Bacillus pumilus: one gene and its partners. The main gene of each other region encodes a partner of the protein of the gene in region 2 in a complex. Links are inferred from orthologs where the notes say so. Each region holds a gene or a part of one and is shown on either strand. Other genes may lie near its edges.

Region 1 (5,671 bases), 350 kb from region 2 along the record:
TTTGAAGGCTTAAAAGCTTATGTTTCTGAGGATCAGAAAATTCTCTTATTCCGTCCGGAAAAGAACATGGAACGCTTAAACAGATCCAATGACCGCCTGTGTATCCCACAAATTGATACAGAAACGGTTTTAGAGGGCTTAAATGAACTCATTCGCATTGATAAGGATTGGGTACCTGATGCAGAGGGCACTTCCTTGTATATCCGTCCATTCATTATTTCCACTGAGCCGTATTTAGGCGTTGCGCCGTCAAGCACGTATAAGCTGCTGATTATCTTATCTCCAGTGGGATCTTACTATAAAGAAGGCATCCACCCGGTCAAAATTGCAGTTGAAAACGAATTTGTCCGTGCCGTTAAGGGCGGGACAGGAAATGCCAAAACAGCTGGAAACTATGCCTCAAGCCTCAAGGCACAGCAAGTCGCTGAAACCAAAGGCTTTTCACAGGTTCTTTGGCTTGATGGAGTCGAGAAAAAGTACATTGAAGAAGTCGGGAGTATGAATATCTTCTTTAAAATCAATGGAGAAATCGTGACGCCTGAATTGAACGGCAGCATTTTAGAAGGCATCACCCGTAACTCTGTACTTGAGCTGTTAAAACATTGGGGTATTCCAGTGACAGAGCGTAAAATTTCGATTGATGAGTTAATTGAAGCACATCAATCAGGTGAGCTTGAAGAAATTTTTGGAACTGGAACGGCGGCCGTCATCTCTCCTGTCGGGGAATTAATTTATCACGATCAGCCATATGTGATTCAAGATGGTCAAACAGGTGAAGTATCGAAGAAATTGTATGAGGCCATTACCGGTATTCAAAAAGGAACACAGCCAGATATCTTCGGCTGGACAGTAGAAGTCGACTCGGTCGTTAAGCAGACATAAGCATGTAAAAGAACCTTTCAGTCATGAAGGGTTCTTTTTTTGTTTATTTACCCCTCCAATATACCTTATAATGGTAATCATACGTATAAGGAGTGATGGTATTTTTTTTACTTATCTACTAGCGTTCTTAGGTATTTGCATCGGATCGATGATCATAGCTACAGGTTTCGACGATTCACCGTTCCTCACCCGGTTTCTATTTAAGGTTCTCGGGATTTTTATCCTTGTTCTTTCCATTACTTTTGTAAAGGTTAGACGAAAGAGGCTACACAACAAAAAGGCGAAATAGACTTAGATGTCCAGTCAGCCGCCCATCAAATCGTGCACCAAAACAAGACCGATACCCCCACAATCGCCCCTGCATATATCCACTGTTTCCTTTTTATGCTCCGCTTTCTTTCGATCAGTAAAAAGATCTCTGGTAAAAAGACGATGATGATTTCTAGGATAAAGACAAGATAATAAACAAGCGGCATGGGCTGGAAATCAAAGTCTCTTTCATCTCCACCAATCGTTGCGAAATACATCAACAGGTTGGTCACTGGAATGGTAAAACAAACGAGCAGGCGGAGAACATAAATCCACACATACTGTCTATGACGAATAAGACCAATAAATGAAGCAATGATGCCATACAAAAACAAGACCACTGTGCCGTAACTCATCAGTGGTTGAACGATAAAGCCGTAAAGCATTAAACCAATTGCAACCATATTCAAACCGTCCTTTCTTTGAAGCCATACATGCTGTTTTTTTCTATCATACACTTCTTTCTCGAATTTCCATATGGGGCAATGATAAAAAACGACCCCATAAAGGGGCCATTTTGTTTTACGCTTTGACTGATTTGAAGAATTGCGGTAAATATTCACGATGCGCTTCGAGCATTTCATCTAAAATTTGCTTTGCAATTTCATCAGATGGGACAAGCGGATTAATCGTCATCGCCACAAGAGCCGTCTCGTAATCTCCTGTTACAGCCGCTTCTGCTGCCACACGCTCGAATGATTTGATTTGTTGAACGAGCCCTCTCACAGCTACAGGCAGATCGCCCGTCGCAATTGGTTTTGGTCCGTCCTTCGTAATGATACAGTTCACTTCAACCGCTGATTCAGCCGGAATGCTGGCAATCGCCCCTCTGTTCACTGTATTGACAGGTTGGATGTCATGCTTATCATTATAGATGGAGCTGATTAAGTTACATGCCGCATCACTGTAATACGCCCCGCCTCTTTTTTCGAGCTGCGGTGGTTTAATCGATAAATCAGGATTTTTATAGAGCTCAAATAATTCTTGCTCGACCTGCTGTACAACCTCTGCTCTTGTTCCTTTTTCTTGGGCCGCTTTTTGCTCTTCTTCCAGCATATCTTTCGTTTTATAGTAATAGCGATGATACGGACATGGGATCACCCCTAAGCCTTTCACAAAAGAAGGTTCCCAGTTTTTCGCTTCAATGTTCTTCATAGACCACTGACTATTCGGATTTCCCAATTCATCGAGCACTTGATCCATGATGCTGACCCCGTCTAAATACACGTCTAACCCATAGACCATGTGATTGAGGCCCGCAAACTGTACCTCGATTCGCTCAACATCCACATCAAGCGCCTTGGCAATCCCCATTTTGATCCCAATTGGTACATTGCATAGACCGACTACTTTTTTTAGATTTGTGTAGCGCAGCACAGCTTCTGTGACCATGCCTGCCGGATTTGTAAAGTTCACAAGCCATGCATCTGGACAAAGTTCTTCCATATCCTTCACGATGTCTAGAATGACCGGGATGGTCCGAAGACCTTTAAATAAACCGCCTGGTCCGTTCGTTTCCTGACCGATGACGCCGTATTTAAGCGGGATTCTCTCATCTTTTGCCCGTGCTTCCAGCAGTCCTACACGAAATTGTGTCGTCACGAAATCTGCGTCCTTCAGGGCTTCCCGGCGGTCAAGCGTCAGGTGTACCTCAATCGGCAGACCGGCTTTTTCAACCATGCGTTTCGCGAGAGCGCCCACGATGTTTAACTTTTCCTGACCCGCTTCAATATCCACTAGCCATAATTCCTTTACAGGCAATTCATGATATCGTTTGATAAACCCTTCGACAAGCTCAGGCGTATAGCTCGATCCTCCGCCTATTGTGACAATTTTGATTCCATCTTTCATGAATTGACACCTCCGAGTTGCTTCATTTTTTCATGGAGCTCGATGATTTCCGCCGCGAGTTCCTTGACGGTCATTGCGTTCATGAGATGATCCTGTGCATGGATCATTAAGAGACTGATGTCGGTCTTTTCTCCTCTAATTTCTCCTTGGATCAGCTCTGTCTGTGCGTGATGCGCCTCATTTAACGCGTCTTGTGCTTCCTGCAATTTTTGCTTCGCCTCATCAAAGTTTCCTTGCTTTGCACTTGTAATGGCCTCCATCGCAGAGCTTCTGCCATTCCCGCCATGTAAGATGAGTTGAAACACAATTTGTTCCATTTCCATCGGCCGCATCCCCCTTGTTTCCTCTATTACATGCTGACGACATTTTCATCAGTTGATGCTTTTGTTTCTAGCTCACTTTCTTCTTTTAATTTCTGCTTATCCCACATTCTAAAGAATGGGTAGTATAAAGCGAATGACAACGCCAGGTTAATCAGCTGCATGACAGCACCAGAGATTTTGCCTCCTGTGGCGAGATAGCCTGAAATGATGGGCGGCATCGTCCATGGAACAGCAATCCCCGCTGGTTTTGCTACAAGTCCTGTGCTCATTCCGATATATGTGGTGATGATCATCATGATTGGCGTAAGAATAAACGGAATGAGAAGCATTGGGTTCATGACAATCGGCATTCCAAAAATGATCGGTTCGTTGATGTTAAAGATGGCTGGCCCAATGGCAAGTCGGCCAAGCTGTTTCATTTGTTTACTTCTGGCACGTAAGATCATCGTCAGCACTAAAGCAAGCGTTGCACCGCTTCCGCCGACATTGATGAAGATTTCAAAGAACTGCGCTGTGAAGATATTTGGCAGCACTTCTCCTGCTTGGAATGCGAGACGGTTCTCATCCATCGCACCGAGCCAAATTGGGCCCATGACGCCGCCGACAATGGTTGCTCCGTGAATACCACATGCCCAGAGGAGCATTTGCACACCAATGGCGACAATACTTCCGCCTAAGCTTCCACCAAGAATGGAAAGCGGTGTGCCAATTAAGACCGTGATGATATTATGAATACTCTCAAATGGTGTCATCTCAATCACAAGTCTAACGACCCAGATCAGCGTGATGACCACAAAACCTGGAATAAGTGCGATAAACGATTTACTCACTGCTGGCGGTACACCATCAGGCATCCTAATGACGATATTCCGCTGGACAATGAATCGGTAAATTTCAGTTGAAAGCATGGCAATAATCATGGCAACGAATAACCCTTTACTGCCCATCAATGTGACTGGAATTCCCCCACCTACTAGGATGGCTTCTGTTGAACCTTCAGGTGTGAAAGGAACTTGATATGGTGTCGCCAAAAGGAAAGCTGCAACAGCGATCGCACCAGATGATAGGGCATCCACTGCATACTTTTCAGCAAGCCTGTAGGCAATCCCGAAGGTGGCAACAAGTGCCATAATGTCAAAGGTTGCATTAACAGGATAGGATAGTTTCGTGGCCCATTCAGCTCCGAAGATACTTGCCATAAAATCGCTGTATCCTGGGATCGGAAGGTTGGCTAAAATGAGAAACAGTGAACCGACAATAATGAGAGGCATGGTTAAAACAATTCCGTCACGCAATGCTTGTAAATGTCTTTGAGCGGCAATCTTCCCTGCAAACGGCATGACCTTCTCTTCTAGAAATCGGTTGAATCCATTCATCCCTTCCGCCTCCTTTATCCGTTCACTAACTGTTCAGCAGATTTTAAAACCTCAGCCCCATTACATACGCCATAATGCACGGTATTAATGACGTCGACTGGAATTCCTTTTTCTTCTCCGAGCTTTTTCATTTGTGGTAATAAATATCGAACCTGTGGTCCTAATAAAAGCACATCGGCTTGATCAATATGACTTTTTGCTGAATCTCCAGATACTGCCCAAATACGATAGTCTTTTCCTTGTTCTTGTGCGCTTTTCTCCATTTTTGTGACTAGTAAGCTTGTTGACATACCTGCTGCACAAACCAATAAGATGTTCATGTGTAAACGCCCCCTTTTGAAAGTGTGAAGCTTTTCTTTACACATTCATCATATTATGAAACCGCTTTCATAAACACCTATACTTTTTCCTTTAGGAAGCGGAAAAAGTTAAGATCACACTGTTAGTTCTTGTACGAAGGGACCTTTTTATACATGGTATCCAGCATGTCTTCAAATGTATCACAGGCGATGAGATGCTGAATGAATTTCACATTATGCACAAGCTCGCCCAGCAGACGGTACATCCCTTTTAAATCTTTGGCATTCTCTTTTTCGACACAAAGCAAGCAGACAAATTGAACTTTTTTCTCTCCCCATATGATCGGTTTTTCTAATGTACATATCGCCCAAAACGTCTCTTCTGTCAGCGGCGTCATAGGGTGCGGAATGGCTGTATAATGCCCGAAGGATGTAGGAGCAGCCTCTTCTCTTTCCATCACAGAAGGTGTAAGCTCTGCTGGTGCTAAACCCATATCGATGATTTTTTCCGTGAGAAAGGTGATGACCTCTTCCTTTGTTTGAAAGGCGCATTTTGTAAAGACCAATTCCTTTTTCATATATTGAGAGGCCAATGTCACCCTTGTTTCACTCGTCAGGGCTTCTTCAATTT
Region 2 (5,920 bases):
CTCCTGAGTTTTTCACAATGCTCAAACATTTCTCTTCAATGCCGCGTGCTTTCGCCTTTTCAAGTAAAGGATCTGCCGCAAGACCTGCCATTCCGCATTCATGATGTCCTACAATGCATACCTCTTCTGCCTTTAGCTCATAGATGGCTAGTAGAATACTCCTCATCACACTGCCGAACGGATGAGTTACAATGGCGCCCGCATTTTTAATGATCTTGGCATCACCGTTGCGCAGCCCCATGGATTGCGGCAATAATTCCAAAAGACGTGTATCCATACAAGTTAATATGACCAGTTTCTTTTCGGGAAATTTCCCCGCTTTGTAAGGCTCATAATGTCTCTCTTGTACGAACTCTGAATTGTGCTGAAGAATCTGTTCTAATTTTGATCCCATCTTGCCATCTCCCATCTTTTTTTAAGTCACGTAAGTCCCTGCCTGTCCCCCTTTTCTTTCGTGTGTTCTCAAGCATAGAGAAGAAAAATGATAGAAAAAAAAGAAAAAAATGAGAAAACGATGAGAAAAAAAGTCATCATTTTCTCTATTTTCCGCTTCATCGTAAGAGAGACGCGGTCTTCCTTTCAATCTATCGTTCTCTGATCGCCAAAAGACGATGAAATGGTTTAGTAGAAAACGACCTTCCCGTTTAATACGTTTCAAATATAATCATTTTTCTATCAAAAAATCTCGATCTATTTTCCAGTTTGTCAGATAATCTCTCAAAAAATCAGGCTTTTTCATATGTCACATCACCCATTAGCTGACTCTTATCTTTGTAAAAAATGAATCAGATGGCATATGAATATACTTTTTCACTAAGAAAATGTCTCTCTTTTCCGTTATTTTAGTATATTAAATATTGAGCAGATAACCTTCAAACGTGTTCAGCCGAAATGGTTGCTTTATAATAAAAGGAGCAAGATAATCATGTGAAAGGAGCGAGTAGACTGTGACACCACACATTTTTGTCGCCAAACCATTACCTGCCTCTTTTGAGGAAATACTAAAGGAACATTGTACATACGAGGTGTGGCAATCCAAAGACCCCATTCCAAAAGGTATTTTGTTTCAAAAACTGCAGCATGCTGATGGTCTTTTAACGTCTGGAACGAAAATCGATCAAGAGCTATTAGATCACGCACCAAAACTCAAAGTAGTGAGCAATAACTCTGTTGGCTATGACAACTTCGATATAGAAGCGATGAGGCAAAGAGGCGTAATCGGAACGCACACGCCTTATACACTCGATCATACTGTTGCTGACCTTGCATTTTCACTCATTCTTTCCTCTGCGCGAAGAATTGCCGAGCTTGATCGTTTTATCCGCGAGGGGAAATGGACGAAATTTGTACAGGAAGAAGATATCTTTGGCATCGATGTCCATCATCAAACGCTTGGCATTATTGGCATGGGACGAATCGGAGAGCAAGTAGCCAAACGAGCCGCACATGGTTTTGATATGAATGTCCTGTATCATAACCGCAGCCGGAATGAAAAGGCTGAATCAGCATATGGCGCTTTATATTGCACACTTGATGACCTGCTAAAGCAAGCCGATATCATTGTGTTGATTACACCGCTGACCAATGAAACGTATCATATGATTGGAGAACGGGAATTGAAGTTAATGAAGCAAACGGCTTTATTTGTAAACATCTCACGCGGGAAAACAGTGGATGAAAAAAGCCTCATTCAAGCGCTTCAGGAGGGATGGATCAAAGGCGCAGGTCTTGATGTGTTTGAGCAGGAACCGCTTCAGGAGAAACATCCTTTCAAAGAAATGAACAATGTCACACTTGCTCCTCACATCGGTTCTGCTACTGAAACAACACGGGATCTTATGCTGAAACGAGCCATTCATAATGTGATTCATGGAATTGATGGCAAAGCCCCTGTTGATATTGTGAAGGAGCTTGCTTCATCTTAATCGGAAAAGACGCAGGATTCGGAGCTGCGTCTTTTTATTTATTTCATCAGAAGGTTATCAGGAAAAAAGCCTCATTTTAGCAAAGAACCTGTTTCTTTACATTTCCTTCATGTTCGGGTGCTATAATATGAGGTAGACAAGCATCAAGAGGACAGCATCCGATTTCCTTAATAGGAGGATGAAGATGAAAAAAATCAGTTCGGTTTTTACTATGTTTGCTCTGATCGCTGCTATTCTGTTTTCTGGTTTTATTCCGCAGCAAGCCTATGCCGAAACACCTCTTACACAGACCGCCACAAATGAAACAGCTACTATTCAACTTACATCAGATGTTCATACCCTTGCCGTCATTAATACGTTTGATGGTGTAGCAGATTATTTAATTCGCTACAAACGATTGCCTGATAACTACATCACAAAATCACAAGCAAGTGCTCTTGGATGGGTGGCATCAAAGGGAAATCTAGCAGAGGTTGCCCCAGGTAAAAGCATCGGTGGAGATGTTTTCTCTAACCGGGAGGGACGTCTTCCTTCAGCAAGCGGCCGAACATGGCGTGAGGCAGATATCAACTACGTCTCTGGCTTCCGAAATGCTGACCGCCTCGTGTATTCAAGTGACTGGCTCATTTACAAAACAACAGACCATTATGCAACTTTCACACGTATTCGATAATCAATCAAAAAACAGCCCCATTTGACGTAGGGCTGTTTTTTTGATGCTGCTTACGGCAAAAGAGTTTTCACGTATTCCTCAAAAGGCAGAGGCAGCGGTTTTTTCGACACTTCTTCATGTTCATGTGTGGTGACATGATCCTCGGTGACGACTACACGTCCTGTTGGTGTGAGCTTTGACGCAAGCGGTCTTTTGTTAAAAGGAGAGGCTTCATTTTCATAAATCTCATGTCTCATTTGGACCAAAGTAGGCTCGCTCACCTCTTCCAATGTGAAAGCATAGCCTGTTTCAGCGCCTTCCCCCTTATCTAATTGGAGCAGATGCGTTCCTTTTTCGGTTTCCTCTTCTTTGACTCGAAACCGAATAGACGCTCCTTCCACCCATTCTTCTGTAAAAGGTACAGGCTGAAGAGGTAAATTCACACCAAATCCCGCATCAATAAGGAAGCGTTCGTTGTGATGGTTCAACGTCATGGCTACGTGCGTGCCATCAATTGCCCATGTGCACGCTTCTTTGTTATACACGGTCCCTTGAACGAGCTGTACAGCAAGCCCTGCCTCTTTTAACACATAATATAAGAGAGGATTGAGATCGTAGCAAAGACCTCCTCTTTCTCCTTCAAGAAGATGCTGCTTCAACCCCTCTTGATTCAAGGCATAGGATTGTTTGTTCAGCACAGATCTATTTTCAAATGGAAAGGTGTAGGCCATCTTTTTTAATAATACAGGCAGATCATCAAAGGTGATGGACTGGCCTTCGTATCCGATCTTCTGTAAAAATGCTGATTGCATCATATTCATTCCCTTCTAAAAAAACTGAGTCTGTGAAGAGACTCAGTTTTCTTGATTGATAAAATCCGTTAACGCATCAATGGCTTCTTGTTCATCCGCACCATCTGCTATCAGTGTGACAGTGACCCCAGAGCTGATCGCAAGGCTCATGAGACCCATAATGCTCTTCGCATTGACTTTTTTTCCGTCCTTCTCTAGAAAAATTTCAGCCCCAAAGCGATTGGCTTCTTGTACAAACAAAGCAGCGGGACGTGCCTGCAAGCCTGTTTTTAACTGGATGGTGACCGTTTTTTCCACCATATGATCTGCCTCCCTTTTTCATTCTCCTATTTGAGTGTAACAGCTTGTCCGTTTCGTAATTGTTCTGCAATTTGATCTAGCTTTCTTAAGCGGTGGTTAATGCCTGATTTGCTGATCTTGCCGCTTTCCACCATTTCTCCCAGTTCCTTTAGCGTAACCTCTTGATAGTCGACTCGCAGTTTTGCAATTTCACGCAGCTTATCCGGCAGGGCATCAAGTCCAATTTTTTCATCAATGAATTGAATGTTCTCGACCTGGCGCAGTGATGCACCAATCGTTTTATTCAAGTTTGCTGTTTCACAATTGACGAGCCGGTTCACGGAATTTCGCATATCACGGACGATCCGAACGTCTTCGAAGCGAAGAAGTGAATTATGCGCACCTACAACGCTTAAGAATTCGGTAATTTTTTCGGCTTCTTTCATATACGTGATGTATCCTTTTTTACGCTCAAGTGTTTTACTGTTGAGTTGAAATTGATTCATCAGCTCACAAAGGGCATCATTGTGTTCTTTATATAGTGAAAAAATCTCAAGGTGATAGGAAGACGTTTCTGGATTATTCACAGAACCGCCTGCTAAAAAAGCACCTCTCATATAGGAGCGCTTGCAGCATCTTTTCTTTACAAGCTCTTCTGAAATATTGCGCTCAAATACAAATTGCTCACCTAATATTTTCAAATCCTCTAAAATGGTTTTCGCTCGTTCTACCAGTCTGACAATATACACATTATTCTTTTTTAATCTCATTTTCTTACGAACGAGCAGCTCGACTGTGACATCATATTTCTTTTTCAGCAGCGTATAAATCCGTCTTGCGATGGCTGCGTTCTCTGTCTGTATATCTAGAATTAATTTTCGATTAGAGAAAGATAATGAACCGTTCATACGGATGAGGGCAGAAAGCTCTGCTTTTGTGCAGCAGTCCTTCACGTCCAGATTAGTCAGCTCTTTTTTTGTTTCGGATGCAAATGACATCCTTGCCACCCCCATTCCTATTTTTTCTTATGCAGCAGGTCGACAAGCAGCGAGGCTACTTTCAGCGTGTCGTGACGAATCACATGCTGGTCATATGTAATGATTTCCCCAGGGATGACTTCCAGTCCCATTGCCTTGAGTACATCTGTGTCGAACTGTACAGGCTGTGCCTGTTCTTCTGCATATTTTGCTTTGATCTCTTCTGGAATTTCTTTATTGTTCACAAAAATGGTATCGATAAATGGACGAACCATATGATCATTTAATGCCTGCACATGATCAGCTGCACTGTAGGAAAGCGTTTCCCCTGGCTGCGTCATGACATTGCAAATATACACTTTTTTCGCCTTCGAGCGAATCACTTCTTCGCCAATATGCGGTACAAGCAAGTTTGGCAGGATACTCGTATACAAGCTGCCTGGCCCAATGACGATCAAATCAGCTTCACGAATGACTTGAATCGATTCTGGGAGCGGTTCAATCGTATCGGGTGTGAGGAACACTCGTTTAATTCGCTCACCGTAGGTTGGGATTTTTGATTCTCCTGTCACCACTTGCCCGTTTTCTAATTCAGCATGAAGAACAACACTTGAATTCGCTGCTGGCAAGACTTTTCCTCTCACATTTAAGACCTTGCTCATTTCTGTGACGGCATGAAAAAAATCACCGGTTATATTTGTCATGGCCGCAAGAATGAGGTTGCCAAGAGAGTGGCCTGTTAAGTCATTCCCTTTGTTAAAACGGTGCTGAAATAAGTCTTCTACAAGCGGTTCAACATCAGAGAGAGCTGCAAGGACATTTCGAATATCGCCTGGAGGCGGAATATTCAAATCATGCCGCAGTCTGCCTGAGCTGCCTCCGTCATCAGCAACCGTTACAATAGCGGTAATGTCCACTGGCTTTGTTTTTAGCCCTCTGAGCAAAACAGATAAGCCAGTGCCCCCACCAAGAATGACCACCTTTGGAAGTGTCGTCATCTATTTTCTGCTTCTCTTTTCAATGTCCCGGTGAGTGACATGAGTGTAGTAGTCATTTTTAAAATACTCCGATAAGTAGTTAGCTAGCGTCACTGATCGGTGCTGTCCGCCTGTACAGCCAATAGCGATCACAAGCTGGCTTTTTCCTTCTCGTTTATAGGACGGAAGCATAAAGCTGAGAAGGTCAATTAATTTCTCTGTGAATTTTTGTGTCTCGCTCCATTTCATTACATAGGAGCGCACTTCTTCATCGTTTCCAGTCTGTGGACGCATGCTC
Region 3 (5,841 bases), 1.1 Mb from region 2 along the record:
AATAATCCGAACATTCGCTACATCTGATTGATCCACAATCACCACATTTTCCTGGCTTGCAGACCGGAGGCTGATGCCATGCGCTGGGAACGATTGATCTGACCAATAATACCGGTTCCCGCTAAAATGAAGAACACCTTCCTCATGTAAGTATTGCAAAATCTCTTCTACCTCCATGCCGCCAAACTGTTCATCCTCCCGAAACGGAAGCTCGTAGGATGCACATTTTAAATGATCCACTAAGATAATGAGGTTTTCAGGGTTGATTCTGGCAGCTTCAGGCGGCCTGTTAAAGAAATATTCAGGGTGTCTGACAATATATTGATCAAGAGGTGAGGAGCTTGCCACCATAATTATGAGTGCTTCCTCATGACGCCTTCCAGCTCGTCCTGCCTGCTGCCATGTACTCGCTACACTGCCAGGATACCCTGTCATGATACAGACCTTTAGCTGACCTATATCCACTCCTAATTCTAGTGCGTTTGTGCTGACGACACCTAGAATGTCTCCTTCTCTCAATCCTTTTTCAATCACTCGCCGCTCTTTTGGTAAATAGCCTCCGCGATATCCACGAATCGATTTTGGACCGATCTCTTTTTTCACTAGCTCTTGAATATGGCTTAAAATCACTTCAACTCTTACTCTGCTTCTAGCAAAAACAATCGTTTGGATTTTTTCTTTCAAAAAAGTTTTTGCCAATTGATTGACGACAGTGGCGGCACTTTGTCTAATATTTAATGGTTTATTCACAACTGGCGGGTTGTAAAACACAAAATTCTTTTTACCGCTAGGTGCCCCGTTTCGTTCAATCAGATGCACCTTGCTCCCCGTTAGCTGCTGCGCTAGCTCTTTTGGATTCGCAATCGTTGCGGAAGTACAAATAAAAACCGGTTCACTTCCATAAAATGCACAAATTCGTTTTAACCTGCGAATCACATTGGCCACATGACTGCCAAATACACCTCGATATGTATGAAGCTCATCAATGACAATATACTTCAAATTCTCAAACAAGCTGACCCATTTCGTATGATGAGGCAAAATGGCTGAATGCAGCATATCCGGGTTTGTGATGACAATATGTCCTGCTTGTCTGACTCGCTGCCGAATGGCCGGAGAGGTGTCTCCGTCATATGTTTCACTATGAATCGGAACATCCATCTCGTGGATGATCTCGTTAAGTTCACTTTTTTGATCTTGTGCGAGCGCTTTTGTTGGGAATAAATAAAGGGAGCGGCTTGTCTGATCTTCTGCGATCGACTGAAGGATAGGCAAATTGTAGCAAAGCGTTTTACCTGAAGCTGTTGGTGTGACAGTTACCACATGATCTCCATCCATCACACGTTCAAAGGCTTCCTTTTGATGAATGTAGAGTTCGCTCACGCCTCGTTTCTCAAGCGCCTTTTTCAGCCTGTCGTTCACTCTTTCAGGAACCGGAGAGGTTTGTGCAGGCTTCGCATCAATTTCATGCCAATGTTCTACCTGTTCGTCTTTCTTTAATTCTTCTATGAGTTCGTTCATTGTTTTCTTTTTCATATCGCATCACCTCTCTTACATAGTGTACCGAATATTTGTTTGCATGACTAGGCGGCAATTTTTTGATGCGCAGCCTATGAGCAAATACTTTGAAGTGTTGTAACAGTATCTATTACACTTCTATAGTGAAATGATTTTATCAAGGAAGAAGATGATGAGAGTGAAAAACGAATTTAAGCCTTTATTTGAACCATTTACGTTTCCAGGAGGTGCGTCTATTGATGGCCGGTTAGTCGTTGCGCCAATGACACACTTCGGTTCTCACGAGGATGGCACCATTTCTAAAGAGGAAATTGATTTCATTACAGCTAGATCAAGTGATATGGGCATGGTGATCACAGCATGTGCAAACGTGACTCCAGATGGTAAGGCATTTGAAGGACAGCCTTCTATTGCAAGAGATGAAGATATACCTGGCCTGAAAAAACTTGCTTCTGCGATTCAGGCAAAGGGAACAAAAGCCATCATTCAAATTCATCACGGCGGCTCTCAGGCTCTCCCTCACTTAGTTCCAAACGGTGATGTGGTTGCGCCAAGTGATGTGTTTAAAGATGGAAAGCAGATTGCACGCGCTTTAAAAGAAGAGGAAATTGTCCATATCATTGACGCTTTTAAAGAAGCGGCAAGACGAGCGGTTCAAGCAGGGTTTGATGGCGTGGAAATCCACGGTGCAAATGGTTATCTATTACAGCAATTTTACTCTCCGCATAGCAATCAGCGGACAGATCAGTGGGGAGGAAATGAAGAAAAGCGTCTAGCCTTCCCTATCGCTATTGTGGATGCAGTCAAAGAGGCAATCGAAAAGCATGCAACAAAACCGTTTATCTTTGGATATCGATTATCCCCAGAAGAACCAGAAACACCTGGTTTAACAATGACAGAGACGTTTACCTTAGTGGATGTTCTCAAAACAAAAAACCTCGATTATTTGCATATCTCTTTAATGGAGATTGACTCTAAAGCAAGACGTGGTGCAGATACTCATAAGACACGTATGGAGCTGCTAAAAGAACGCTGCGGCGATACCCTTCCGCTCATCGGTGTGGGCAGCGTCATTACAGCCGAAGATGCACTAAGTGCTTATAATCAAGGAATTCCGCTTATCGCTGTCGCACGAGAGCTGATCGTCGACCCAGATTGGGCAAAGAAGATTAAAGAAGGCAGAGAAAGCGAGATTGAAACTGTCATTAAACGCAGCCAAAAAGATAAGTATTTGATTCCAGAAGGATTGTGGTCTGTCATGGAAGCGAGTCAAGGCTGGGTTCCGATGGAAGATTAATGTCATCAAAAAAACTACCCTCATACGATTGGGTAGTTTTTTTTTGTGTCCTGATTATTTTAGTTTAACGGTAAAAAGCTTAGAAGTCTGTTTTTCCACAGGTCCCTTTGGTTCTTTATCAAGATGCTCGATCAAGTCACCATTCATAATGACAATCGGAGTCACTGTACTTGCCGCTTTCTCTTCAATCAGTTCTAAATCACACGTAATGAGAGGGTCACCGATCTTCACTTTATCCCCTTCTTTTATGTGCGCTTCAAATCCTTCACCATTTAATCCCACTGTTTCAAGCCCGATATGAATCAGAAGCTCAAGCCCTGAGAGTGTTCGAATGCCAATTGCATGTTTTGTATGGAAGAGCTGGATGATTTCACCCTCTACTGGTGACACAATCGTGCCACTTTTTGGTTTTACTGCTACGCCGTCTCCCATCATCTTTTGAGAAAAAACAGGGTCTGGTACATCCGTCATATCCATTAACTCTCCATCAGCTGGAGAATAAATGATTTCTTCCTTTACATCATCTTGGTTTTTTCCGAAACCGAATAATTTTTTCAGCAATGTCAATTGCTCCCTTCAAGCTTTGCTTCTAGTTCTATTCCGCGTATGAAACGCTGCGCTCATACACCTTGCTTCATTCAACACTATTTAATCATAATTTTTTCCTCTCATCAATTGATAACCGCCTGAGCCCTTTCTGCATAGGCTGTAGATGAGAGGTGATTCAAATGAAACATGAAGGCGAAAAGAAACATGAATTGCTGGCAAATGAAGATATTCTCAATGAAGCGATTGAACAATTTTTCGCATCCTCCCCGTTTCACGAGATAATAAATAGTGCGGAGGCGCTCATGACCACATCACATTCACTTGCATCGATTACGACCGATGTGACAGAGGATGAGCAGTTTGTGTATATCGAGATCCAATTTCCCGACCATTTTGTCGAAGGGGATATCGCGCTAGAAGTAAAAGCCCAATATTTACACTTATCCGTGCAGGAAACAATCAAAACAGATACAACTTCCTCGTATTCGAGCTTTACCAAGAACATTTTAATGCCGGCAAAAATAGATGAAACGAACATGAAGAGCGTGTGGAAAGATCAAACGCTTCGTGTGACGGCACCAAAGCAAACTACCCAATAGGTCCATCTATTGGGTTTTAACTATGCTTTAAAAATGCTTGTAAATCCTTTCGCTAATGAACCTACTTGATTCATCGTACTCATCATTTGCCCAGCTGTATCAAACATTTTGTTAAAGTCGTATTGTCCATTCGTTTTTTTGAATTGTGACAGTACACTTTTAAATTGAGATGATTGCTGTTTTTGCGGTCTTGGCAAAGGATAAGGGTTCATAGGCTGCTGCATGGGCATCATGCCTGGTGGCGGCATCTGGGGTTGATTGATCGCTTCAGGCGGATGAAAAGGCGGCACATTTTCTTGGTATCCATAAGGCGGCTGATAGACAGCAGATGGTGCCTGGCTCATTCCACCTTGATGTGGCGGCATAAAATATTCTGGAGGCTGCGGAGGCTGCTGCTGCATATCTGGATACGGAAAAGGCCCTCGATTGAATGGATTGAATTCATAAGGCTGCTGGTTTGAATAAGGGATCATATATCTCGCTCCTCTCGCTCTCAACACATAGTGATGTCACTCATATATTATGATCAAGAACAGAAGATGTGCCTAAAGCAGCCATAAGAAAAACGCAGCATATGTCTTCAGCTGCGCTTGTTGATTTCTTCTATTAAAAGGTTCAGTGTGTAAATCACTGACTCAACTAAATTTTTCACACGGGGTGCATGCTGTTTGCCAAAATAAGATTGCAGGACAACCTCTTTTCCATTTTCTTTGACGGCTTCAAGCTGTTCTTGGTGTAAATATCTAGGTTTGACCAGATGAATAAACGAGATCGCAGCAGTGAGCCACTCTTCCATTTTCTGATCAAATGTCTCAACGGCCGGCTGAATGTCCGTGTGAAAATCATATACGGGGTATTCCTCTTCAGCCTTTCCCTTTTGGTACTGCTCATACGCCTCTTCGGTCCATATTCTCAGATCTTGTGTATGTTCAAGTAATGTTTGATTATCCAAAATGTTCACCTCTATGAACCATCCTATCAAACGTTTACTTATTGCTCAAATAGAAAAGCTATCCGGCGTGATATGCCGGTCTTGCCGCCAGTTTATACTCAGCCGCGTGAATCTTCACTTCACAGTCCTTTACTTCTGATTCAAGCCGGTCTATCATTTGTTCTTGCTCCTCTATGGTTGCACGTTTTGTTTGGTTCACAGCAAGAGACAGTTCTTCTTCCACCGCATCAATTTTCCGCTCAATTTCCTCTAATAACTGCATAATGGATTCTTTTGATACAAATTCGCTCATCATCAGATTCCTCCTTTATCGTCTCTCGTTACATTCTCTTTTCTTTCTCACCCTCCTTCACACATGACAAAACTAGAAGCAAATCGCCAATCTAAGTGTAGATGAGCGCTATTTCTTCCTTTTCGACATATGCTTGTCCTTCTTTGTATGATTGCGTCCGATTGTGTAAATTCTAAGGACAAAGGAGGTAGATTTCATGAAAAAGCAGCCAGCACCAAAAGAGCAAAAGCCAAAAGGGAAAGAAAACAGTACAGATCAGCTTGATAAAAAGCTTGGCGGTCCTAATCGACCATCCACGTAAAAAAAGCAGGTACCCCCTGCTTTTTATTTATGCAAAAAATAGTGCTCTAATGAGAAAAGAAAACGAAGCTGTCTTTTTTTATGAAAATACCAGTCGGTCAGCTCAATTTGTTTTGGTAACGTCTCTGCATCAAATAAGGATGGGCTCAATTTCTTTTGAAACCAATCGTCCCTTTGATCGTCTAATGAATGTGTCATCACCGGATAAACTGTTCGAAGAAAAGGTGTTGACCTCCTAGCGATCCCTAAAAACGGCTCAAAATCAAACCGTGATCCGGTATGCGGAACAGTATGCAAAAAATGATAAAAATCCGAAAATAAATCGGCTCGAAAT

Evidence for each region.
Region 1: the proteins of GKC25_RS15435 (region 2) and GKC25_RS17220 are in contact, whole or in part, in an NMR structure (PDB 2LRK), measured with the Escherichia coli proteins. The link is inferred for Bacillus pumilus from one-to-one orthologs.
Region 3: the proteins of GKC25_RS15435 (region 2) and GKC25_RS09605 are in contact, whole or in part, in an NMR structure (PDB 1GGR), measured with the Escherichia coli proteins. The link is inferred for Bacillus pumilus from one-to-one orthologs.

The regions. Positions count from the first base shown.
Region 1 is NZ_CP046128.1:3,362,857-3,368,527, forward strand. What follows is about bases 1,703-4,395. They hold GKC25_RS17220 (PTS lactose/cellobiose transporter subunit IIA), read right to left. Parts: upstream 3,366-4,395; coding sequence 3,039-3,365; downstream 1,703-3,038. Other genes in these bases: GKC25_RS17215 (6-phospho-beta-glucosidase), read right to left, coding at 1,714-3,042; celB (PTS cellobiose transporter subunit IIC), read right to left, coding at 3,392-4,395. Also shown: GKC25_RS17205 (branched-chain amino acid aminotransferase), read left to right, coding at 1-882; GKC25_RS17210 (hypothetical protein), read right to left, coding at 1,197-1,595; more of celB, read right to left, coding at 4,396-4,741; GKC25_RS17230 (PTS sugar transporter subunit IIB), read right to left, coding at 4,756-5,061; GKC25_RS17235 (BglG family transcription antiterminator), read right to left, coding at 5,184-5,671. UniProt on the Escherichia coli protein: The phosphoenolpyruvate-dependent sugar phosphotransferase system (sugar PTS), a major carbohydrate active transport system, catalyzes the phosphorylation of incoming sugar substrates concomitantly with their translocation across the cell membrane.
Region 2 is NZ_CP046128.1:3,007,848-3,013,767, forward strand. Bases 2,061-5,002 are described here. They hold GKC25_RS15435 (HPr family phosphocarrier protein), read right to left. Parts: upstream 3,690-5,002; coding sequence 3,432-3,689; downstream 2,061-3,431. Other genes in these bases: GKC25_RS15425 (ribonuclease), read left to right, coding at 2,110-2,598; GKC25_RS15430 (arylamine N-acetyltransferase family protein), read right to left, coding at 2,649-3,392; whiA (DNA-binding protein WhiA), read right to left, coding at 3,716-4,666; GKC25_RS15445 (gluconeogenesis factor YvcK family protein), read right to left, coding at 4,684-5,002. Outside these bases: GKC25_RS15415 (beta-class carbonic anhydrase), read right to left, coding at 1-394; GKC25_RS15420 (D-glycerate dehydrogenase), read left to right, coding at 948-1,925; more of GKC25_RS15445, read right to left, coding at 5,003-5,643; RNase adapter RapZ, read right to left, coding at 5,644-5,920.
Region 3 is NZ_CP046128.1:1,931,997-1,937,837, forward strand. Bases 1,624-4,486 are described here. They hold GKC25_RS09605 (PTS sugar transporter subunit IIA), read right to left. Parts: upstream 3,377-4,486; coding sequence 2,870-3,376; downstream 1,624-2,869. Other genes in these bases: GKC25_RS09600 (NADH-dependent flavin oxidoreductase), read left to right, coding at 1,697-2,815; GKC25_RS09610 (Hsp20/alpha crystallin family protein), read left to right, coding at 3,544-3,963; GKC25_RS09615 (YppG family protein), read right to left, coding at 3,984-4,436. In the rest of the region: GKC25_RS09595 (DEAD/DEAH box helicase), read right to left, coding at 1-1,536; GKC25_RS09620 (YppE family protein), read right to left, coding at 4,544-4,915; GKC25_RS09625 (DUF5446 family protein), read right to left, coding at 4,974-5,207; acid-soluble spore protein SspM, read left to right, coding at 5,404-5,508; GKC25_RS09635 (DUF2515 domain-containing protein), read right to left, coding at 5,532-5,841. UniProt on the Escherichia coli protein: The phosphoenolpyruvate-dependent sugar phosphotransferase system (sugar PTS), a major carbohydrate active transport system, catalyzes the phosphorylation of incoming sugar substrates concomitantly with their translocation across the cell membrane.